Regions from separate parts of the Microcoleus sp. Pol10D4 genome, predicted to be linked through region 2. Evidence: riboswitches for the same ligand, from Rfam matches in the RefSeq annotation. Region 2 holds a riboswitch; the other holds the start of a gene.
The links. Region 2 has a riboswitch for cobalamin ahead of QUA36_RS10325 (hypothetical protein). Riboswitches for the same ligand answer to the same signal wherever they lie in the genome.
Positions count from the first base shown of each region.

Region 1: linked by a shared signal. The riboswitch ahead of QUA36_RS20050 (DUF1636 domain-containing protein) and the one ahead of QUA36_RS10325 (hypothetical protein) in region 2 are both predicted to bind cobalamin.

Region 1 is NZ_JAUBRA010000043.1:2,102-18,340, reverse strand. Features, by position in the region: gene QUA36_RS20095 (PAS domain S-box protein) at 1-433, opposite strand, end outside; gene QUA36_RS20090 (hypothetical protein) at 565-840, opposite strand; gene QUA36_RS20085 (ATP-binding protein) at 1,385-3,523, opposite strand; gene QUA36_RS20080 (slr1659 superfamily regulator) at 3,671-4,015, opposite strand; gene cynS (cyanase) at 4,455-4,898, shown strand; gene clpX (ATP-dependent protease ATP-binding subunit ClpX) at 5,126-6,505, shown strand; gene QUA36_RS20065 (type IV pilin-like G/H family protein) at 6,561-7,163, shown strand; gene QUA36_RS20060 (protein kinase domain-containing protein) at 7,179-8,453, opposite strand; gene QUA36_RS20055 (serine/threonine-protein kinase) at 8,652-10,700, opposite strand; cobalamin riboswitch at 10,972-11,118, shown strand; gene QUA36_RS20050 (DUF1636 domain-containing protein) at 11,141-11,551, shown strand; gene cobW (cobalamin biosynthesis protein CobW) at 11,920-12,954, shown strand; gene QUA36_RS20040 (GTP-binding protein) at 13,137-14,108, shown strand; gene QUA36_RS20035 (WD40 repeat domain-containing protein) at 14,096-15,178, shown strand; gene QUA36_RS20030 (metal ABC transporter permease) at 15,336-16,172, opposite strand.
Region 2 is NZ_JAUBRA010000014.1:66,440-74,920, forward strand. Features, by position in the region: gene QUA36_RS10310 (diacylglycerol/polyprenol kinase family protein) at 1-77, shown strand, start outside; gene QUA36_RS10315 (ABC transporter ATP-binding protein) at 237-1,085, opposite strand; gene QUA36_RS10320 (methyltransferase domain-containing protein) at 1,215-2,081, opposite strand; gene QUA36_RS10325 (hypothetical protein) at 2,101-2,541, opposite strand; cobalamin riboswitch at 2,699-2,843, opposite strand; gene QUA36_RS10330 (Uma2 family endonuclease) at 2,882-3,460, opposite strand; gene QUA36_RS10335 (ABC transporter substrate-binding protein) at 3,709-5,121, opposite strand; gene QUA36_RS10340 (DUF2207 domain-containing protein) at 5,418-6,455, opposite strand; gene cbiQ (cobalt ECF transporter T component CbiQ) at 6,686-7,486, opposite strand; gene QUA36_RS10350 (energy-coupling factor ABC transporter substrate-binding protein) at 7,483-7,815, opposite strand; gene QUA36_RS10355 (energy-coupling factor ABC transporter permease) at 7,819-8,481, opposite strand, start outside.

The sequences.
Region 1 (16,239 bases), on a different contig from region 2:
AACTATCGAGCTTATTCAAAGTGTTTTGCAAGAAATTTATATGCTGTTCGGTACTTTTTTCTATAGCTGCAAATCGCTGAGCTTGCTGTTTGTTTTCTTGAACCATAACCTTGAGTTTAGCCAGCAGCGCAGGCAAACTCTTCTTGGCTTCTAAGTAGGGTGATAGAAATTCGCGGCGCTTTGTCAACCCGTAACCCCGAAGGCCCGTTTCCGCATCCACCACGAGGGTTAACAAGCGGTTAGTTTCCTGAAGTATTGCCTTATTAGTATCTGCTCGCTTTCTTATCTGTAGGGTACTATCGCGGAGGCCTGCAATTGCTAGCAGCGAAGCAAACAGAAAAATAATGGGGATAGCAACGATGATTGTTCCCCGCTGGCGAATTGGTCGGTCTGTCCATACAAAGTGGAGGCAGCGATCGAGCAAATACTTCACGGATATTGAAGGAGAAAGTTTGCTGCCAGTATATCGCTTTTTGGCAGTTTAGGCTATGGATAAGTTTGTTTTGTTTGGTTTGACGAGCGCCGGGGACTAACCGTGGAAACTAGATTAGACCCCTGCGATAGCTACCTGCTGACACTAACAGCAGATTTTTGGGCACGGTGTTTAAACGGAGGCACGGAGAAAGAAAGGACTTTTTTCGACACCGAGACAGCAGGCGAAGCAGAAACGATCCTTTCTGCTTTACCTTCGTTTTCGCCTTCGGCTTCTGCTTTTAAACTAGAGTCTGTTTCGCAAGTGTTTGGAACACTTGTAACTACAGTAGTCCACCTGCCTGTAGCCGGATCGCGATAACAAGTAAAAGGGTTTATTTTTAGCGGTTGACTGCAAGGTTTAATCATGTAGATGCACTCCTTTGATTCTGAGAAATTGTGCATTGCTTTCAGCAGCAGTGCTATCTCGCCCGTAGAAGCAGTATGAAGGTAAAAAGCAGAATTGTGTTTCTGCGTCCTGAGACTTTTGAAACTTCCTGATTTCCTGTTAACTTTTCCCTTCTACTGCTTCGCGACCATAGCATTACTTTTACCAAATTGCCTTTCTGGAAGCAACCCCCCACCGCCTTAATTAGGTTGAGGTGGGACTTGTGAATGCAGCGAGGCGCCCGATCGTGCCTGCAGGACAATCTTGGAATAATATAGGTATTCTAGGCTGAAAAAAAATGTTACTGTGTGATCGACAACAGAGGTTGATCGCGATCGGTGTCACAATAAAAAAGGGAATGGGTAATTGGTAATAGGTAATTGGTAATTGGGGAATGGGTAATCGGGGAATTATTCCATCTTTTACCATCCGTTAAATCCGTTAAATCCGGTACACAATTCCTGGCAAAACCCCCACCCGTTAAATCCCTTAAAAACCCTACATTGCTAGTTGCTCAACTTACTTCTAACTAATCTCAACTTTTGTCTTTAAATGAACAGTAAAAGTAGAGCCAACATCCAACTCACTCTCAACAGTGATATCGCCGCCCATCATCTGGCAAAACAAGCGGCTAATGGCCAATCCTAAACCGGTGCCACCGTACTTGCGAGTAGTCGAAGCGTCCCCTTGAATAAAAGGTTGAAACAAACCCTGCTGCTGTTCGGCCGACATTCCAATCCCCGTATCAGATACCTGCAAATAAACCCAATCGCTGTCGCCTGCTGGTTCGCGAGTCGCGCTTAACAGAACGGTTCCACTTTCGGTAAACTTCAGGGCATTCGAGAGCAAATTGAACAGAATTTGCCGGACTTTAGTCAAATCTGCATACATCACTCCCAAATTTTCAGAGCAAGAAACCTGCAATTGATTGTGATTTTTTTCGACCAAAGGGTGCAAAGTTGCAACAACTTCTTCTATTAAATTACTGAGGTCAAATTTTTCTAAATAAAGCTCCATCCGACCGGCTTCTATCTTAGAAAGGTCTAGAATATCGTTTATTAAAGTCAGCAAGTGTTTGCCGGCGTTATAAATTTTTTGGGTATCGGGAATGATCTCTTCGAGTCCCGATTCCCGTGCTTCTTCTTGTAGCATTTCGCTGTAACCGATAATCGCGTTGAGCGGCGTCCGCAGCTCGTGGCTCATATTGGCTAAAAAAGTGCTTTTAGCTCTCGAAGCTGCTTCAGCTTTGTGTAAGGCTTCTTGCAAGGCTATTTCGGCTCTTTTGCGCTCGGCAATTTCGATGCGGAGTAGCTTATTGGCGGCGGTGAGTTGAGCGGTGCGCTGATCGACGGTCATTTCTAGCTGCGCTTTGGCTTTGGAAAGGGCTTCCTGAGCCCGCTGGCGCTCAAATCCTTCGATCGCCAGCGCTACCAAATTTGCCAAAGAATCGGCGAAGGTGCGCTCCTCTAGAGCCCACTGGCGGGGCGCGCCCATATGTTCGAGAGAGAGGATGCCCACGATCTGGCCGCCGAGCCTAATTGCTACATTTAATATGGATGAATTCGGCTTGCTGGCATTTGGCAGCACACCGGAATTTGCGGCTAGGGAAGATGAGTGGGACAAATTCGTTTGTAGAGAGTTTTGAGTCTTTGTCGTCGGTTCTAAACCATTGTCCGATCGCAAATTTTCGCCCGGTGCGTCGCCTTCAACATCTAAAATTGATAAATTTAAATCGCTTGCCGGTATGGACTCCCGGCTCAAATGATTCTCCTGGGTGCGATCGTACACGTCGAGACAAACTAATTTGAGGTTGGGGATTTTCAACTTAGAATGATTCACCCCCTCGTGTTGCTCTGGGGCAGCGGTCTCTGTATCGAGTGCCTCTGTTTGGTTTTGGGCGAGCACTCTCTCCGTAAAATTTAGCTGGGGATCGCTGGGGTAGCGAGTTCCAAATCTTCCATGGTTGTAAAGCCAGACGCTGACTTTTTCCACATCCAAAGTCCGGGCTGCAGCTTCGGTAATTTCGCGAATTCCCACATTCAGCGCACCGCTGTTGAGAGTCCTCTGGCGACCTAGCTGCAACAAAGCCAAACTCTGGCGGCGGAGCCGCTTTTCGCTCTCTTGGAGGGTTTGTTCTGCTTCCTTGCGCTGGGTGAGGTCGTACAAGGCGCACAATGCTGTCGGCTCGCCGTTAAACACCAGCGACTGAACCGAGATCATCGCCCAGAAAGCGGTGCCGTCTGATTTTTTGCAGTGGATTTCGTAGTTTTGGAGGTATCCCTCTTTAGCAAGTGCCTCAAGTACCTTTGGGCGATCGGCGGGGTTGAAGTAAAAGTCTGGAGTGCTGCAGCCGATCAATTTTTCTAGGGGTATGTTCAGGAGAGAAGCCAATTGAGCGTTCGCATACAGAATTAAGCCGTCACAGAGGCGAGAAACTAATATCGGCACGGGAGTTGCCGAGGCGATCGCCCGAAACTGCTCTTCGCTTGAACGCAGCGCCAACTGAGCTTTGCTCAGTAAGTGAGCTTCCATCGTATCTGAATGTTCGGTGGTAGTCTCCAGCAAAAGTTCTAGGTCAACCTTTTCGCGCTTCAAGTTTTCAAGTTCCGCACTCAGGCGCTGAACGTCGAAAAGTAGCTGTTCTGTCGATGGTTCTTCCTGCATAGCAATAGAAAATTGGTAATTTTTAGTCGGTTCTGAAGTTTTTTAGGGTTTTGTGCTAGTTTAACTATGACTTATTCCGATTAACTTCAGCCACCCTCGTCCTGGTTCTCGGACTTAGCAGCGGATTCCTGTTTACCTTTTTCGATACTATTCCAATTCTAAGTGCAAGGAAGGCATCAGCCGCTGCAAGTTTTTCAGGGATTTTATCTGCCAGGGGATCTGTTTAGAACCTTTGATGGCGATTTGAATATTTTTTTGCTGGCGCACTTTGATCACAAATTTTGAGACAATATTAATTCCAGAACTATTTAAAAATTCTAGCTTTCGCAAGTCTAGAGTCACCGTGTTTGGGCAGGAGTCAGCCACTTCGTTGAGCAGATCGACGATCGGTGCGTATTCTTCCACCTGGCTGAGTCGGAACGCTCCGCTACAGGTGACTGTTTGCGTAGCCCGATCGTACTGGATCGTGTAATCTTTGGTCTGAATCTCCATACTTTTGTCAGTTGCCGGTTTTGAGTGGTAAAGGGGCTTTTGCTGCGTGAGCGAGGATCGAGCTTCAGGCTAGCACGATCAAAATTCAGCCGAATGCCGAAGGCCTTTGCGTGTGTAACTTTTATTACATATACTGCCAACTGTACCATTGCCGCAGGGCAGTTATGAGTTATTTTAGGATTTAGCAGTTGTGATACCAGTTGGCAAAAAGAATGCAACTGTTGACTAGCTCTCAACCCTGGTAGTCATCAGTCATTGCTAATCTAACGTTTCAAATCTCAAATCTCAAATTGTATGAGTTGTGGGGGTTAACGAGACCAGGTTTTGCTGAAGTTCCGAGCTATCAATTCGATTTTATTTCTCAATTTGGTATTGACAAAATCCCCACAATGTGAGACATATTTCACATCTGACACTGAAGTGAAGGGGAGAATATTTAATGGCAATTTCAGGAATTACAGAAAAGCTTTTGGCGGCTAAAAAAGCAAAGGGGATTAGTTTTGCAGATTTGGAAAAAGTTTTGGGGCGCGACGAAGTTTGGATTGCGGCGGTTATTTACCGTCAAGCTACCGCATCTGAAGATGAAGCGGAGAAAATTGTCTCGGCTTTGGGACTAGATAGCGAGACGGCCTCGGTTCTCTGTGAACCTCAGTTAAAAGGTTCTTTGGAGGCTTCGGTCCCGGTTGACCCCCTGATTTATCGTTTCTATGAAATTATGCAGGTTTACGGGATGCCACTCAAAGCAGTGATTCACGAAAAATTTGGTGACGGGATTATGAGCGCGATCGACTTTACTTTGGATGTGGAGAAAGAAGCAGACCCAAAAGGCGATCGAGTGAAAATAATTATGTCTGGAAAATTTTTGGAATACAAAAAATGGTAAGCCCGTGCCACTTTATTTTCAAGTGAAAATGAAAAATTCAAATTTGCTCGAATGACTCATGACTAATGACTAAAGCCTCAAAAGTGTTAACTTAGAAATAGAGATCGCGAAGCTTGACTGGCTTGGGTGTCCGATCGGGAAACCCTTCTAGGGCAAAGCTAAGGTCGCTCCCGCGGCAACTTCCCCAGTCGAAACAAGCAACCGCAACCGTAAATTAAGAGGCAAATATGTCAAAATATGACTCCCATCTGAGATGCTCCTTTTGCGGCAAGTCGCAAGAGTACGTCCGCAAGTTAATAGCTGGGCCCGGCGTATACATTTGCGATGAATGCGTGGAACTGTGCAATGAAATTTTAGAGGAGGAGTTCTTTGACTCCAGTAAAACAATTGGTCAACAGATTCCCCAATCAGAGGTGCGAGAGTCTCAGGGACAAGGAACCCGGCGCCCAGGTCGATCGAACAAATCGAAAATTGTTTTAGCTCAAATTCCAAAACCGACAGAGATTAAGCAGCATTTAGACAACCACGTCATCGGCCAGCATTCAGCAAAAAAAGTCCTTTCTGTAGCAGTTTATAACCACTACAAGCGCTTGAGTGTTGACCAAGCTAAAGATAGCGACAAGTCTTCCCCTGACAGTGATGTAGAATTGCAAAAATCCAACATCCTGCTAGTCGGGCCGACAGGTTGTGGCAAAACTTTGTTAGCGCAAAGTTTGGCGCAAATGCTCGAAGTCCCGTTTGCGGTAGCCGATGCGACGACGCTGACAGAAGCTGGATATGTCGGCGACGATGTAGAAAATATTTTGCTGCGGCTGTTGCAAATGTCTGATTTTGATGTGGAATCGGCACAGCGCGGGATTATTTATATTGATGAAATTGACAAGATTGCTCGCAAAAGTGAAAACACTTCGATCACCAGAGATGTATCGGGAGAAGGAGTGCAGCAAGCGCTGCTAAAAATGTTGGAAGGAACGGTGGTTAATGTGCCTCCCCAAGGTGGCCGCAAACATCCTTACCAAGATTTTATTCAAGTTGACACTAGCAAGATTCTATTTATTTGCGGCGGTGCTTTTGTCGGTTTAGAAAAAATAGTTGAACAGCGTTTGGGTAAAAAATCCTTGGGCTTTATTCAGCCAACAGAAACCGAAAGCAACTCGACTTTGCCGGCGAAGGATAAGCGGGCGGCTGATATTTTGCAGCAGGTACAGCCGGATGATTTAGTTAAGTTTGGTTTGATTCCTGAGTTTGTCGGGCGGATTCCAGTGGTGACGGTGATTTCGCCGCTGGATGAGGCAGCTTTGATGCAGATATTGACCGAGCCCCGAAATGCTCTGGTGAAGCAGTATCAGAAGCTGTTGAAGATGGATAGTGTGGAGTTGGAATTTGAGCCGGATGCGCTACGGGCGATCGCCCAGGAGGCCTATCGTCGCAAAACTGGCGCGAGAGCTCTCCGCAGCATTTTAGAGGAGTTAATGCTGGATGTGATGTACGAGTTGCCTTCTCGCAAGGATGTGGCTAACTGTATGATTACTCCCGAAATGGTCGAGAAGCGATCGACTGCTGAATTGCTGTGGCATCCCGCATGGCGGAAGCACGAAACAGCTTAATTTGTAATCTGTAGGGTGCTTGTGGCGCACCCTACAAACTTGGCAAATTTACTTTATGACAGTTAAAAAAATGTCAGTCAATGTAGCTAAAGCCAGTAAAAAATCGAGATTGCCAGTATCCAGTTTGCTGCCGAGGATTGCAATTTACAGCGCGGTTGTGGCTGGCATCATGGCGTCATTTTACGATTTCCAACTCAATATGATCGGCTCGTCAAGCGGTAAGAGATATTCAGAAAACCCACAATATATTAATGCCATCAATAAAGGGCAGGAAGCTTACTATGCAGAGTACGGTCAATTTAGCGATTCCATTGCAGAATTGGGTCTGGGAATTAAAGAACAGACCAAGAACTATCATTACACGATCGTCTCATCAATGGGCCCGGTTCAAACTAGGCACAATCACCGCGAACCAGCACAATTTGAAAGCGCGATCGCGATCGCGATCGCCAAACCTACGGAGACGAACCCCCGCGAGAAATCCTACACTGGCGCAGTATTTGCTTACAAAGAAAAGGGTAGCAATCTAATAAGAACTATTAGTGCTATATGCGAGAGCGATCGGGAGAACGCAAGTTATGCAGAAACTTGGAGTCCGCCAACTTTTGACGGCAAAGAAATTCACTGCCAGCCCGGAACAACGTTGTTACAGCGTTAACTGCCAGCCCGAACGTTAAGGTAAAACCTTGAAACTCTTTTGCGTCACTTTTTGACCGTCTAAGTAAAATTGAAACTGCCAATTGCCAGGTTTGTCATCTTGTTTAAAATTGTACCAGCACCAAGTATTTAATCGATCGCCCGTCGTTTTTAAATAAGATTGACTCTGGGCTGCGAATAGTCCTTGAGGGTTGACAACCTTACAATAACTTCTATATTCTCCTTTTGGCAACTTAGTACCACTGACAGCAAAATAGACTTTTTTGTTTTGCTTCAAAGACCAAAAATCTCTAGTTTTTGTCGATTCTAGTTCGTCAGTTAACATCTCTTGAGTGTGAGGATTTAACTTTACTGCGTTGATTACTGGTTTGATATCGACTGCTGTTTGAGGTTCGGTAAATTTCCAGAGCAAAGGAATAAAAATAGCAGCAATTGCTGTTAATAATCCGACTGATATGAGTGCGAGTTTTGACTTGTTACGCTGCTGAACTACCTCTAGGGGAATCAAAGCATTTAAGGCCGCATCTGCGGAAGGATAGCGGTGTTTGAAATTAGGTTCTACCATTTTTTGCAGCCAGTCAAGAAACTCGGGAGTTAGCTGCAGCAAGCGATGTTTAAAATTAATCCGCCCGGTATCGTCCATCAAACTGCCAACTTCGGTAGAATTGATGCCGATTAGCAAGCAAATTAGCGTCGCGCCGAGACTGTATAAATCCGATGCAACAGTTAGCTGCCGATTGAACATTTGTTCTGGCGGCATAAAGCCCAAAGTGCCTTTAACAACGCTGCTGGCGGCCACTTCTCCCCCGCCGATTCTAGCAAATCCGAAATCGACAAGGCTGACATTCATCCGGTCATTTACTAAAATATTTTCGGGTTTTAAATCTCTGTGGATGACTGGCGGAACCCGATTTTGCAGGTATTTGAGTATTTCTAAAACAGAGATAGCAATTTGCTTGATTTGTTGGGGCTTCCAGCGGTGAGAATTTGCCAAGGAAGGGGCATTTTTGTATTCTTGCACCATGCAGAAACCCGATGCAGTTGGGAAGGAATCTAAATAGCGGGGAATGCTAGGATAGTCGAGTTCTCGCAAAATCCGAATTTCTTGTTCGCACGCTTGATATTGAGCCCAATTAGCGCCTGTTTGGGCAAATTGAAATTGTTTGACGGCGACGGAACGTTTGGTATTAATTTCGGTAGCGAGATAAGTAACTCTACCGCCAGCGCGATTGTGTCCGAGTTTGCGGGTTATTTGATAGCCATAGTTGGAAAAGTCAGGAAAAGCATTCATAGGTAAATAGTTGATAGTTTATAGTTAGTGATTGAGAGTTGTGATAGTTAATAGCGAGGTTTTTAAGATTTGGATTTAAAGCGAACTCTCGAAACAATCCGCCAACAACAGGCAGGAATGCAGACGGTTAATGTTTGGTAAGGTTTTTCGTGAGGACTTCAGTCATTGAGGTTGAAAGTCCTTGCTGCGAACAAGTTTTTACGGTTTAATTAAATTTGGTCGGGATTTGCGATAGTTGGCCAGCATTCTTTTTGGTTTAAAAACGATCGAGTCAATTAACGGAATTCCAGTGACGGCTAGAGATGTCATTATCGTTCCTCCTACAACTAATATTTCTCTTGGTTCAACCCATTCTAATTGAGATTTAAAGTTTAAAAAGTTTATAAATGCTACTGACAAACTCATACAAAATCCGGGAGTAAGAAAAGCTCTTTTGGTAGCATCTACTTCAAGAATTTGTCTGGCTATCTGCTGGTCAATCAGCTTGTTAAATACCGAATTGACTATGTTGTAAATTATGGATGCCAGCGTTAGAATCCAGAAGACTATAAAGAAGCTATCAGCATACAATGAAAATGATAAAAGCAGCATAATAACTGCTACTATCGTAACATTTTTGAGCGTAACATTTGTAATCCTTCCTAGTATTAAGGCTCCCAGTAAAGTTACTGCTAGCGAAACCAGCACTGACCCAGCATACACAAATCTCATTAATTTATAATCGATCGTACCCTGCGCGATATCAAAAAGAATACTGGTTAATCTGCTGCTAATAACACTATAAAATATCAATCCTATTAACCCTCCACATAAAGCTAAAAACCAATTAAAATCATATTTGTTTAATTTGGCTGCAATGGCGATTTCGGCGACTGAAAATCCCAAGAAGCCACTCGTAACACTGATGGGAAGCATGATAGTAGTAGTCCCAAAATGCCAAAAGAAGCCACCCATCGGAGAGAAAAAAGTAGGAATTTCACTCAAGAAAACTATCAAAAGTGTGAACAGCAAACAGCACATAAAAGTTGCTAATAAGATCAAACAGCACCTAAAAGTCAGCCTGAATACCGACAAAAAATTAGTTTTTTGCGGTACGGGCAGCGGGGCTGTTGTAGCTTGCAATTCTATTGTATGAGTTTCGGGTTCAGAGTTTGCGCGCAAGATGATTTGGCGGTTGTAAGTTTGACTTGCCAGCAATTTACTCGTATCGACTGCGATTGTGCACTCGATATTATTGCTTTCAAATGCCTGCGGTTCAAAGGAGATCCAAGAGTGGTCGTAGGGCGTGTGGGGCGGATCGTTCGGATGGGGCGCGACTTCCCACCTGCCACAAAGCATTGTATCGGGAATTGGGTTGCTAATGGCAATAGTTTGTGTTAAGATTTCTCCATATTGTGTGGCGGTGAATTGAATGCGATCGCGCTCAATTCTCACTTTCGGCAAGCTGCGGACATCCAAAGATTGTAGCGCAGTTAAAGCATCCGCAGCCGACTGATATCTGTCTTGAATTCTCGGCGCTACCATCCTTTCCAACCAATTCATCCAACCCTGCTGCAACGGCGGTACTAAATGCCGGAAATGAATGCCATAATTGGCATCAACTAAATTACCGACATCCGCCGATTTTGTCCCAGTTAACAAGCAAATCAGCGTTATCCCCAAGCCGTAAAGGTCGGATGCTTTTGTTAATTTTCGGTTGAACATTTGTTCCGGTGGCATGAATCCCATCGTGCCTTTGACGACGCTGCTAGCCGCTATATTTCCACCTCCTAGCCGAGCAAAACCGAAGTCTACTAAATAAACATTGAGTTCGTCATCTATTAACAAGTTTTCTGGCTTAATGTCGCGGTGAATTATCGGCGGTTTCTGAGCTTGCAGGTTAACTAAAATGTCTAAAGTTGCGATCGCAATTTGCTTGATATCCGGCGGCGCAAAAGTCCGCGCGACAGCAGATTCGGCATTTTTGTATTCCTGCACCATGCAGAAACCGCTGTCCGTTTGAAAAGAATCGAGATAGCGGGGAATGCCCGGAAAATCCAGATTTTGCAAAACTTTAATTTCTTGTTCGTAAGCTTCGTATTCTGTCCAGCTAGCACCTAATTGAGCGAATTGAAATTGCTTAATTACAACTAATTTTTGAGTATTCGTATTTTTCGCTAAGTATGTAACTCGGCCGCCGAGACTGTTGTGTCCGAGTTCTTTTTCAATCTGATAGCCGTGAGTGGAAAAATCGGGGAAGGGGTTCATATAGTTTGTAGTAATGTTCTTGTGGGATGGGCTTCGAGCCCGTCATTAACAGGCAAGATATCTGTTACACAAACAGTGAAGTTTTTTTTGATGGGTTTCTATCCTGTCATTAACAGGCAAGATATCTGTTACACAAACAGTGAAGTTTTTTTAGATGGGTTATATCCTGTCAGCAACAGGCAAGATGCCTGTTCCACAAAGAGTTATTTTTTTTTGGGATGGATCGACATTACCAACATAACTTTTTTCCAAAAAGGCGGCAAGTGCGGTATGATGTGATTTCGCGATCGGTTCTAGCGGGGAGCAGCCGTTAGAGGAAACGGGGAAAGTTCGGTGCAAGTCCGGCGCTGTCCCGCAACTGTAATGAAACCGTTGTGGTTTCTCAAGTCAGAATGCCCGCCGATATCTAACTCACTTTTGAACGCATCTGCGAGGTACGGATGATGGATGGAATTAACACGGCTGTACGCACAAAGCACAGTTTATTTGTTTGCACGGCTTGCGCTAGTGTTTGGAAAAACGGCAAGCGCGAAGGTAAAAGCGGCGGTCAACAATTTATGGAAAATTTGTCCCAACTCGCTAAAGATTGGGAGTTTTCTGATAAGTTTGAGATTCAAGAGGTTGAGTGCATGAGTGCTTGCAGTCACTCTTGTGCGGTGTCTTTTGCTGCTGTTGGAAAGTATACTTATCTGTTTGGTGATTTACCAGCAAATGAGTTGGAAAGCGTCGAGGCTGTACTCGAATGCGCGGGTCAATACTATTCTAAACCGGACGGTTTGTTGCCTTGGTCTGAGCGCCCTCAAGCTCTGAAAAAAGGCGTTTTAGCAAAGATTCCTCCGCTCGCAAATTAGAGCCTTTCTCGTTACCATGCTCTGCCCATTGGTGACAACTTAACGTCAAACCGATCGTCTCTCTTGTTGTTATCGAAATCTAGATCCCCCCTAACCCCCCTTAATAAAGGGGGGACAAGAAATATTCTCAAAGTCCCCCTTCTTAAGGGGGATTTAGGGGGATCTAGACTTCGCTTAAAAGCGACTTTTATTGTAGATTTCAGTCTTAAGTTGTCACCTACGATCTCGGTCTGGTAACACATATGCAGAGGCTCTGCCTCGTATTAAAAGCGCTCGTTTATTCCAGCGAGGCTCTGCCTCTAGATTAGCATTCCCAAGCAGAGCTTGGGAACGAGATATCCCACCATCAAATAAGCACAAAATTATCAATGCACAAAATCCCTGTTACTGTCATCACTGGTTTTCTTGGTAGCGGCAAAACTACCTTAATTCGCCACTTATTGCAAAATAATCAAGGTCGCCGCATTGCTGTTCTGGTGAACGAATTTGGCGAAATCGGAATTGATGGAGAACTGCTGCGCGATTGCCAAGTTTGCGACGAAGAAGAAAATGTTAGCAGCAATATTGTAGAACTAACAAATGGTTGTCTTTGCTGCACTGTTCAAGAGGAATTCTTGCCGACTATGCAGGAATTGTTGAAGCGCCGAGAACAAATTGATTGTATCTTAATTGAGACTTCGGGTCTCGCACTTCCTAAACCTTTGATTCAAGCTTTTCGCTGGCCGGAAATTCGCACCGGTGCTACAGTAGACGGTGTTGTTGCTGTTGTCGATTGCGAAGCTATTGCTAGCGGTTCTTTTGTCGGTGATATCGATGCTTTGATGGCACAGCGACAAGCAGATGATAGTTTAGATCACGAAACTCCGATCGAGGAATTGTTTGAAGACCAGTTAGCCTGTGCCGATATGGTACTTTTAACGAAGGTCGATCGCGTAGATGCGGAAACTCACAAGAAAGTCCAAAGCTGGTTGCAGCAAGAGTTGCGTCCGAGTGTGAAAATTGTGCCTTGCAAAGGTGGCGAAATTAACCCCGATGTGCTAATGGGATTTAATGCGGCGGTTGAGGATGATTTGGAGTCTCGTCCGAGTCACCACGACACTGAGGAGGAACACGAACACGATGATGATATTAACTCGACTTACTTTATTGCCGATCGCGAATTTGAACCTGAAGCATTGGTGAAAAAACTGCAATCCTTGATGCAGCAGGAGGAAATCTATCGGATTAAAGGGTTTGTGGCGGTTCCCAAGAAACCGATGAGGATGGTGTTGCAAGGTGTGGGTTCGCGCATAGAATATTTTTACGATCGCCCTTGGCAACCTTCCGAACTCCGCCAAACCAAATTAGTGCTGATCGGTCGAGAGTTAGAGCGCGATCGAATTGCAGCTATGATTAACAACTAATTGTCCTCTCAGAGGGGCGGGTTTATCGATATTTTGAATTGCAGCAAATATTATTGGTAAAACTCGCCCCGACAAGCTCTCACGAACAATTTATTAACATTATTTAATATTGTGGGCGCTGCCAGCAAGTCTGGTGTACAATAGCGATAATGGTTATCATTGTACAATAATCGAGGTCAAGTATGGTGACTGCTGGGGCGATCGAATCAGTTCCTGTTACCGTTCTCACGGGCTATCTGGGTGCAGGCAAAACCACGCTACTGAACCGCATTTTAACACAGGAACACGGCAAAAAAGTTGCAGTCATCGTCAACGAATTCGGCGAAGTAGGCATCGACAACCAACTGATAATTGATGCCGATGAAGAAATTTTCGAGATGAACAACGGCTGCATTTGCTGTACAGTCCGAGGCGATTTAATTCGGATTATCGGCAACTTGATGAAGCGGCGAGACAAATTCGATCACATAGTCATCGAAACCACAGGTTTAGCCGACCCCGCACCCGTAATTCAAACATTTTTTGTAGACGAAGATATGCGGGACAAATTGCTGCTAGACGCAGTTGTCACTGTAGTCGATGCCAAGCACATCGGGCAGCACTGGGACGCAGACGAAGCTCAAGAACAAATTGCCTTCGCCGATGTAGTTTTGCTCAACAAAACTGATTTAGTGACTGAGAAAGAATTGGCAGAATTAGAAAAGCGAATTCGTGCCATGAATGCAATGGCAAAAATTCACCGTACCCGGAACGCTGAATTAGCAATGGATGCTTTGTTGGGCGTCAAAGCATTTGATTTGAACCGGGCATTAGAAATCGAACCAGACTTTTTGGGCGAACATACTCACGAACACGACGAAACAGTTACCTCCGTAGCCATAGTAGAATCCGGCGCTATTGACCGCAACAAATTTAGCGATTGGATGGAGGAATTGTTGCGAATTCAAGGCCCGAATATCTTTCGGACAAAAGGCATTTTGAATGTCGCCGGAGACAACAAGCGGTTTGTTTTCCAAGGAGTACACATGGTGTTTGATGGCCGGCCAGATCGACCTTGGAAAGCTACCGAAACTCCGAAAAATGAGCTTGTATTCATCGGTCGCAACTTAAACGAAAATCAATTGCGAGAGGATTTTCGTAAATGTCTGGTTTAAAAAGTAGCGAACTAACCCTGGAGTTTCATGCCGAAGCCATGCTGTCTGACTACGTAACTGCTGTTACTTGGTCGCCGGATGGCACAACTTTAGCAATCTGTTCTGCTGCGGGCGAAGTGATGCTGGCTGCAGTAGGGGCAGTTAATGAATTGTCCTTGCAAACGCTACAAAGTGCTACGGATAAATCAGCCGATTGCTTGTCTTTTTCCCGCGACAGTCAATTCCTAGCTGCTGGCGGACAAGATGGAAAAGTGCGAATTTGGCGCGTTAATTCTGGGGAATTAATTGCTGATTTGGATAACCAGCGTGTCTGGGTGGATAAGTTAGCTTGGAGTCCCAACTGCAACCAGTTAGCTTTCAGTATGGGCCGCTACGTTCAAGTCTGGAATGTTGAGGATAATGTTGTTGAAGTAACGCTGAATTTTGAGTCATCATCTATCCTCGATTTAGCATGGCATCCGATGGTTCAATATCTGGCAGTTAGCGGCTATCAAGGTGTCAAAGTTTGGCATGGTGAAGACTGGGACGAAGACCCGGAAATTTTATCAGTACCCTCTGCAACAGGTGCAGTTTCTTGGTCGCCACAAGGGGAATATTTAGCTTGCGGCAATATGGACAATACTCTAATTGTTAATGAATGGGGCAATTTTGAACCGTGGGTAATGCAGGGTTTTCCGGGCAAAGTTCGGCAGTTAGCTTGGTCGGATAAAACTAATTCCTTGGGTGCGCCTTTGTTAGCTGCTGTGAGTTCTAAAGGCATTTCAGTGTGGGAAAAACACGCTGATGAAAGTGTCGGTTGGGATTCTTGGGGGTTAGAAGTGCATGAAAAAGTTGTAAATGCGATCGCCTTTCAACCTACCACATTTTTATTAGCTTCCGCAGCCGCAGATGGTCAAGTTTGTTTGTGGGACGAAGCAGAACAATTGCTGCAAATTCTAGAAGGTGCAGAGGGCGGTTTTTCCTGTCTCGCATGGCATCCCGAAGGCCAGTTTCTCGCCGCTGGCGGCTGTGGAGGCGAATTGCTTGTTTGGTCAAAGTCTAGGCGCGACAAAGGCTTCGGGCGACGCTAAGTTCGCATACGCACCCGCTTGACCAAAACATATACAATTGAAAACTTTAGGACTTACCCACGGAACCCAGAAACCCGGTTTTTCCAGCGTCTACTTCGTTGGAGACCGTATCGAGTAAAAAACCCGGTTTCTCAGTGTCGAAGTGTGTCCTGGAGTGTTATCCCCTCTTTCTTGTCAAAATCCCTTGACTGGGACTGAACAGCAAAGCTACTAAAAATAACCCAAAAACAACTAATACAATTGCCGCACCAGACGGCATATTCAAATAATAGCTGAGATACATACCAGTTACGCTAGCTATAATCCCAATAAAAGCTCCTAATCCCATCATTAAATGTAGCTCTTTTACCAACAAATACGCCGTTATTCCCGGTCCAACTAATAGCGAAATTACTAACAGGGCTCCCACAGTTTGCAAACTCGCAACAATCGTCAGCGTAATCGCTGAAATCATCCCCAAATAAATCCATTTTACAGGCAAACCAGATGCTTGCGCCCCCAAAGGATCAAAAGTATAAAATAGCAGTTCTTTATAAAACATTTTAACTGTCGCCAAAATTATCAAAGTTATAGCCAAAGTCTGCTGCACGTCAGCAGGTGCAACTGACAAGATATTCCCGAATAAAAAACCGTCTAAGTCTAATTTTGTTGTACGCAAAACGCTAATTAAGGTGATGCTAATTGCTAAAAATGTAGATAAAATTAATGCCATTACAGCATCAATTTTTAGACGAGATTGTGATTGAATCCACGCCATAATAACAGCGCTGGTAATTCCCGATATAAACGCGCCGATCGAAATATTGAAACCTAAAGAAAAAGCCACCGGTAATCCTGCTAATACTGAATGGGCAATCATGTCAACCATCATTCCCATTTGCTGTACAATTAAATAGGAGCCGACAACGGCGCAGAGAATTCCTAGCAAAACGCCGACGCCGATCGCATTTCGCATAAACTCGAATTTGAGCGGCTCAATTAGCAAATTTAACATTTAATTACTGACCTCAATAATCTTATTGCTTTAACCGTAAATAAACGCAGATAGAAGATAATTATCT
Region 2 (8,481 bases):
ACAATCTGACTGTGCCGATCGGCAGTGGGGCGATCGCCTTTTTCCTAAATCAATTTTTGATAATTGGTAATGTGTAATCTGAACTTCCCCCCACGGGGGGAATTGCTGGATAGAGGTATGAATTCAAGATTTCGCAATTGCTATAAACCCGCTTGAGGGTAAGTTTTGTAACTTCAAGCGAAAAGGTGATTCATACCGTGAATCAGCAACGCCAATTATCAATTGTCTAAGTTCCGTTAAAGCAGCCGACGTGCTTGTAAAATTTGTTGTTGCCATTGCTCGAAAGCGGGGATGTTTGAGCGATCGTCTGTGGGAAACATCGCCCTGATTTGCTCCATCAGCTCGATCGCCAGCGGTACACCAAGCTGCAATTGTTCCAACACATCCCGCTGAGCAAAAACTGTTTCCGGTGTTCCTTCTAAAATCAATTTTCCTCGATCCATTACAAACACCCAATCAGCCCAGCGGTAGATGAAATCTAGGTCGTGGCTTGCTAAAAGAATAGTGGTTCCGGCGTTGTGAATTTGTTGGAGTAAACCGATCAGTTGTCGGGTGTGACGCGGATCGAGATAGGCGGTAGGTTCATCTAGCAGCAGCAGTTTGGGTTTGAGAACCATGATATCGGCGATGGAAACCCGCTTTTTCTGGCCCAAACTGAGATTGTGAATTGGTTCGCGGGCGAGTTCGCTTAGATCGAATTTGTCGATCGCCTGCTGCACCTGTTGAGCAATTTCGGATTCTGTCAAGCCTAAATTGTACAATCCATAGGAAATATCTTCTTCTACCGTCGAAGCTACTAATTGATGTTCGGGATTTTGAAAGACGAGTCCGATTTGTTGGCGTAGTTGCATCAAAGATTTGCGATCGTAGCGAAAGGGTTCACCTTGCCAGCTAATGATTCCCTGTTGCGGTTGATATAAGCCATTTGCTAACAGAAAAAATGTAGTTTTGCCACAGCCATTTTGACCGATCAGCCCGCACCGTTTCCCAGCGGGGACTTTGAGATTTAAACCCTGAATTGCTACTCGCGAACCGCAGGGATAGGAGTAGGAAGTGCGATCGAATTCGAGAATCCATTCAGACATATTTTTTATTTTTTATAGCCTTGTTCCCAGGCAGAGCCTGGGAATAAATACCCGGAGGCTATGCCTCCAATTACCGATTACCGATGAATGATTACCAATTACCGATTACCGCTTTCCATTGTATTTGTGTCAGCCTTGATCAGATTTTGACAACTGCCAAAGTTGCATTTCATAACAGAGATGTTGCTCAAAAAGTTGACTTGCCTCCAATCCTTCAACCACCAACTTCTTGAACCAGCGGCGAAATATCCAGCGCAGGAATTTGTGGACGGGCGGAACTGTGATCGCAATTAAATCTGCAACATAGATCATCGTATTCAGTCCATATCTGCGGAAAGTATCGACATACAAATCGATTGTTGGCAAAATATGGGCGGAAATATCCTCAGTTTTTACTAAAGTAAATCCAGCCTGCTTTAATGCTGCATGAAGTTCCGTAACAACATGACAATTAGAGAACATTCCCTCTTTATAATTAGCATCAGATCGCAGCATATCAGCCAGCAAAACGTAACCGCCCTGATTGAGGATTTTGGCGGCACCGTTAGCAATATCAACAGCCGACATATACTGGCTACTTTCGCTAAAGAGAATAAGATCGTAGAAATAGGTTGCTTTGAAGTCTTCAAATCTCGTGAGGTGGAAGATTGCCCGATCGCCCGTACACTTAAGAAAGCGCTGTTGTTGGAAAGGATCGGGTGCGAGCCCTTCGACTGCAAAACCTCGATCGAGCAAATAAGCCGCATTTCCACCAATCCCGCAGCCCACATCGAGTATCGTATGAGTGCCTTTGGGGATAGCATCCAACAGTTTTACAGTATAAGCTTGCTGAGCGAGGCGCAATCGTGCGATCGTTAGTTCGTCAGCGGGCACAGGTAGGGTTTCCCAATAGCCGTAGTGAAGGTAGGGCGAATCTGTCAGGCCCAAATAGTAATTAAGCGCTGCATTTTGGTAGCGAGTTACCTTGGAAATTTCGATTGATTTTGGCTGCGGCATTCGGAAAATTTAGTAAGTTTTAGGATTTCGGGCAGAGTTGAAATTCTTCCCAGCGCTTGCATACTTGTTCATAGCACTCAACAGGAGAAATTGCCAACTTTTGCAACAAATTGATATCAATCTGACCGTTGGCGATCGACAAAAATATAATTGCTTCCTTGGGTTCGTAGCTAGCAATAATTTGGAGCAGATTAAAAACAGTGTTCTCCTCTATTTCTAGTTGTTGCAAATAAACCGTTGCCTCCAAGTCGGAAATAAATTGTAGATCATACTTTATAGTATCTACGCTCCAATTCACAGAACCGTTAATGGGAGTATTGATTTTGCAAGCAACCAAGCCTCGTCCTTGATGCAAAAAGCCATTCCAAGCAGTATGTCCGATCGGCAAAATATTTTGGTGAATAAACAAGTTTTGCCAGTAGCCAAAACTACCCTGCCAAACACTATCTTCGATTCGCATTTCTTTCCCATTAAAATAATATACGCTTCAGAACCCAGATCGAATTACATCAGCGTTCATCTGTGTTTATCTGCTGATATCTGCGGTTAAAAAACCCCAATCCAATAATTAAAAAAATAATAAACTCACCATCATCCATACCTCGCAGATGAAAAACATGATTGTAAACAAATCGGCGGGCATCCTGACTCAGAGATGCAATGATCTCATTACAGTTGCGGGACAGCGCCGGATTCGCACCGAACTTTCCCCCTTGCGTCTGATGTGTGTTTTTCATCAGAGCCGATCGATATACGGGGATATTACCACTATTTGGGATATTTGACAAAAAACCGTCCGCCTATTCACCAAACTCAATATTTTCATACAAATCTGCCAGCGAAATTTCCACAGCAACAGATGTTAAACTGAGCCGATCGCCCATACAGCTATATTCCGAAAAAATCCACTTATTCGCATCAGTTTTAGAATATTGCTCGACCTGTAGCCGATATTGGTCGATTAACAAATACTCCTGAAAACTAGGAATACTGCGATATGCAGCAAACTTTTCATCGCGGTCATAAGCTTTGGTACCTTTAGACAGCACCTCAGCAATTAGCAGCGGATTGGTAATTGTATCCGTCCGTCCAGATTGCAGCTCGATCGGGCGCGCTACCACCATCACATCCGGGTAAGTATAATTATTAAGCTGCGGAACCCATAGCCGCTGATCCGAACTAAAAGTCCGATATGGTTTCCCTTTTAACGCCAGTTTCAGCGCAACAACTAAATTAGTGGTAATTTCATTGTGATCCGGTGTGCCGCCAGCCATCAGAACAATCTCCCCATTGATAAATTCATGCCGATCCTGAGAATTGATTTCCAATTCTAGATATTCCTCAGCGGTGTAGGTTTTGGTTTCAACTTGCGCGATCATACACAACGCTCTCCTTTAATCTACTCATTTCATTTTATCTTAAAAATTTGGCTGATTCAACAGAAAAGTAGATTTTAATCATGCTAAGAAACAGGCAAGATGCCTGTTCCATAAAGAGGGAATTTTCTGGTGGGGCGTGAGTTTGGCATCAAGAACAGGCAAGATGCCTGTTCCACAAAGATTGAATTTTGTTGTGGGGAGTAGGGGTTGGGCCGAAGATCCCGCCCGTGCGATCGCACTTAACAAACTTACCGCAACGGGACAAAGTTATAGCCAGTGCTTCCTCCTTGTTTAACTTGCACTAAAATCGGCTTACCAGCCCGATCGCCCGTGGGCAAAAACTTCACATCCTCGCTCGATCCTGCTGCCGAAAAACTCGCATTTCTGAGTGCTTGTTGCAATCCTTCCCGTGTATTGCTTTGCCGCAAGCCAGCGATCACAGCTTGAGTCGCGTCAAAACTCGTTGCTGTTCGCCAATTCACAATGCCTCCCCAACGCTGGCGAGCATTTTCTGGGAAACGGCTACCGGGATTAGTTTCAGGATGCCAGGGAACGGGCAAAACAAGCCCGTCAACGTCTTTTTGTCCGTCTTTTAAAGTTTGAAAAGTGTAGAGCGTAGTGCTGCCGTAGAGTGGCAATTTGCCTCGATTGATGCGAGCCAGAGAAATCGCACGGTCAATGCGATCGACGTGGGGCGCTACCATCAATCCTTGTGCACCTTTGCTGATAGCATCGGCGATCGCACTTTCGGGATTAAAAGACGGTAACGAAAAATCGCAAACAGTAGGAACTAATTTGCCTCCAGCAGCAGTAAGAGCTGCCACAAATTCATCTTTAAATGATATGTTATCCGGTGCTTGGGAGTCATAACAAATGGCAATATTAGTTTTGCCTGCTGTTTTCACTGCATATTCTGCTAAAGGAGCTGCCATTAAGCTAATATTGGGTACTGTCCGAAAGATGTAGCTGCCAAATCCTGATAGATTATTTGCAAAGCTAGTCGGTGTCACCATTACCAGTTTTTCTTGCTGATATATCGGAGCAGCTTCAAGAGATGCGTTGCTAGCATTGTGTCCAATTACTGCTAGTATATTCGGATCTTTTGTCAATGTCCTTGCAACTTCTCTGACAACCTCTTGACTGTTGTCATCGTTGACAATTTCTACTTGCAGTTTTGCACCGTTGATGCCACCGCTAGTATTGATTTCATCCTGAGCTTGGGCGACACCTCGAAGGATTTCTTGGGCAACATTGGGGTTGCTACCAATGGGGACGCTGACAGCAATTTTCAAGTAAAAACCATTGCTGGCTTTGGCATTATTCAAATAGATAAGGGTTTCCGGGTCGTTGCGATTTTGTTGCAGCGATTTCTCAAAAGATTCGCCTGCCGCTTGGTAATTTCCCTCAGCAAAAGCTTGAACTCCTGCTTGTTTTGCTGCTGTTGTTTGGGAGGCTACCAATATCTGATTTCCTAAACTGATACGATTGGCGATCGCTCCGGGTGCGATCGTTGCCGCTGTAGATGTAGATGTAGGTGTATTTAAAGTTTTGGTCTCCAATAAACCGGGAAGGAACTTGTATGCACCAAACCCAATTAAGCCGATGGCAATAATAAAAACAATGGGAGGCGGGCTGTTTTTTTTGTTAGTATCTTGATACATGATTTTTTCTCTTTATTTTGATACTGTCATTATTCATTCAATTACTGTTTACGTCAATTCATATAATTCATTAATTAAGTTCATAAAAGTCATATTTGTAATAGCTGTTGCAGGAAGTGCGATCGCCCTTATTCAAATCCGGCCCGCTAAACTAACGAGAATAGGAGAATTATCAACAATATTTCTGGAGACGCGGGTGTGCAGAAACCGGGTTTTTGGCCCAGAAGACGCGTTACAACCCACAGATTCAGTAAAAACCCGGTTTCTTTAATTGTGATGCGTAAGTCGCGTTGATATTAACCACCACCACCGCCACCACCGCCACCACCGCCACCACCGCCACCACCGCCACCACCGCCACCACCACCGCCACCGCTGTCACTGCTAATGGCTGGAATTACTTCTTCATACTCTTTGTGGTAAGAGCAGTTTCGACAATTATGGGTAACTTTCTGCTTTCCTGAATTGTTAGTAGTTGCATAAATCAAAACTTGATGAGTCTGTTCGACATTGAGCGTTTTGCACTCAGGACAGTATCGCTCTTTAATGAATTTGATAATTCCGATAAGAGGGATTGATAAAAAAACCGTTAGCATAATAATTCCTCCCGGTTCGCTGAAAAAGTCTTCTTCTCCCGAAGTAGATTGAGATTGCTTACCATTTTGCTGCCAACCAGGTTGAGGTATATTCAGAATCGCCTGCGGAAATGCAATCTGTACTTCTAATTCTTGTTCCGGTGGAATAGGCTGACTTGCCACAAACTCAAATGTTTTAGGATCTACTTGACGCGGAACTGCGGCTGTACCAAAATTCGTAAACGAGAGAACTTTCCCTGACAAAGCGTCTGGTAATTTAACCGTAACTTTTCCGCTATTAATCGGAGCTTTACGACCTGCTGCAATGGCTTTCCAATAAACTAAAGTATTCCCACCTTCTAGCTGTAATCCACCTACCACGCGATATTTGATGACAAAAGTATGTGATTCTGGCGCTTTTAATTGATGTTGCCAACGAATCCAAAGTTCATTGTTTTCTAGCCCCGTGCTACTCGGAATTATTTGATTATTTTCGGTAACGATCACATCTTTAATTTCATCGACCTTACCTAAAGGAATATAGCGATATCGTTCAGTGTTGTAGGCTGCTGTAAATACATATTTTTGCGTTTCGGTGACTAACATATCTCCGTTCGTCTGAACGTCGATCGCGACGTTGATGTTATCCCAGTAAAACGGTAGCTCTTGGGCGGCTGCATGAGTGACTGTGACTAACAGTAGGCTTAATGATGCTAGTAAGCAAAAAACTATTTTTTTGAGGAGTCGTTTATTTATCATAGGGTTTCCACAAGATAACTGTTGACTACAATTATTCAATAGGTTTCTTGTGGAGTCAATTCATAAAAATCATGAATTATACTCATAAAAGTCATATCTTTAGTCTGGCAGGGAATTCATATCAATTCCGGCTGCGCCGGAATGATATAGAGGAGACGGCAGTGCCGTGTCCCTACCGCGATAAATTGTAGGGACACGGCACTGCCTTCTCCTCATTTCTTTATTTATTTTCAACTTTGAAATACCATACTTAACATTATTAAAGTTGTACAACCAAACAGCGCTTCAAATATATATCTTTGTGAAGGTTTATAAGGATAAGAATTCCAAACGCGCAGTTCTCCATTAAAGCCTCGCGAGGCTAAACTCAGCGATACTTGACGGTAGCTTTCCAAAGTTCGCTGAAGCAATTGCCCGATTAAAATGCTTAAACTGTGCATTCCCCGCTTCCAAGTGCGGTAGCCACAGCGCGAGTTTTGAGCAATCCAAAGTTCATCGGCGATCGCCAATAAGCTAAAAATAAACCGATACATTAGTAATAGCAGTTCTGTGACTAACTCTGGACAGCGTAATTGTCTGAGAATTTGCAAGATTTCGGTAAATGGAACCGTCAAGAGGATGAAGTACATACAGCTTGTCGATGCGAAGGCGCGGGCAAATAGCAAGCTCACTTGGTATATTCCAGTGCGGCTCACATACAGATAAAAAGTGCCGATGCTAATGCCCCAACCTTGCCAAATATCCCACTGAATTTCCTGGATTTGACTTAACTCAACCGCACCCAGCGCCAAAGCAGGCAAACTTGTCAGCAAAAACATCAACGGTACCGACAGCAACCGCAAATACAGTTTCCCCGGAATACCCGCATAGATGACGATCCAGACGGCTAACCAAAGGCCGATAGACAATTGGACGATCGCCCCAGAAACGAGAGACAGAATTAAAAGGGCGATCGCAAAAGATAACTTGTGAGATGGCGGCAACCCGCGCAAGCGATTGGTATAAGCCAGACTATCAATCTGATGGTTCATTCCGACGATTTATGATCAGACTGCTGCCGAGATTGCGATCGGCCTTTATACAACCCAATGACGTACCCAACTACGCCAGCCCCCATCGCCGCTTGAGACGCAAACAATAGACTGGCAATTTCGCTGCTAGCCGGCTCAAACAAATGATTAAACCAAGGTTTATAACCCGGTTGAATTTCAGTAATTGCTTTCTTAGCTTGGTCATCGGAACCGCCATATTCACCCCGCACAAAAACGAGAGGAAACGCTGCCAGAACAATCACAGCGCCAGCCAACAGCCAATTTTGTCGCGAAGTAGATTGGTGATTTTTTGTAATTTTTTGACTCACGCCTTATGACTCCTGTCTCAATAATTTCAAAGTTTCCAACTCCGGCTTCCCGTAAGAATGCAGCCAATTCCAGACCAATAGAGTCAGCAATCCCTCACTAATAGCCAGGGGTACTTGAGTGATAGCAAAGATACCAGCAAACTTGAGAAACGAAGCCATAAAACCGCCACTTGCTGCCGGAAAAGCTAATGCTAATTGAATCGAAGTCATCACATAAGTCAGTAAATCTGCCAAAGCCGCCGCACAAAAAATTGCTGCCCGCTGGCTACCAGTTCGCAACAGCAATTGATAGATAAAATACGCAGCGAAAGGGCCGACAATCGCCATCGAAAACATATTCGCTCCCAGCGTAGTCAAGCCACCGTGCGCTAACAGTAACGTTTGAAAAAGCAGAACTAAAGCCCCCAGTACCGCCATCACCGAAGGGCCGAACAAAATTGCACCCAAACCAGTACCCGTCGGGTGAGAACAACTGCCCGTTACCGAGGGAATTTTTAAAGCAGAAAGCACAAAAGTAAACGCACCCGCCAAAGCAAGCAATAGTTTAAGTTCCGGGTGTTCTTTTGTAATACGAGTAATTGAGCGCAAACCTACTGCAAAAAAAGGCAACGCCACCATCCACCAAAATGCAGCCCATTGCACCGGCAAAAAACCTTCCGAAATGTG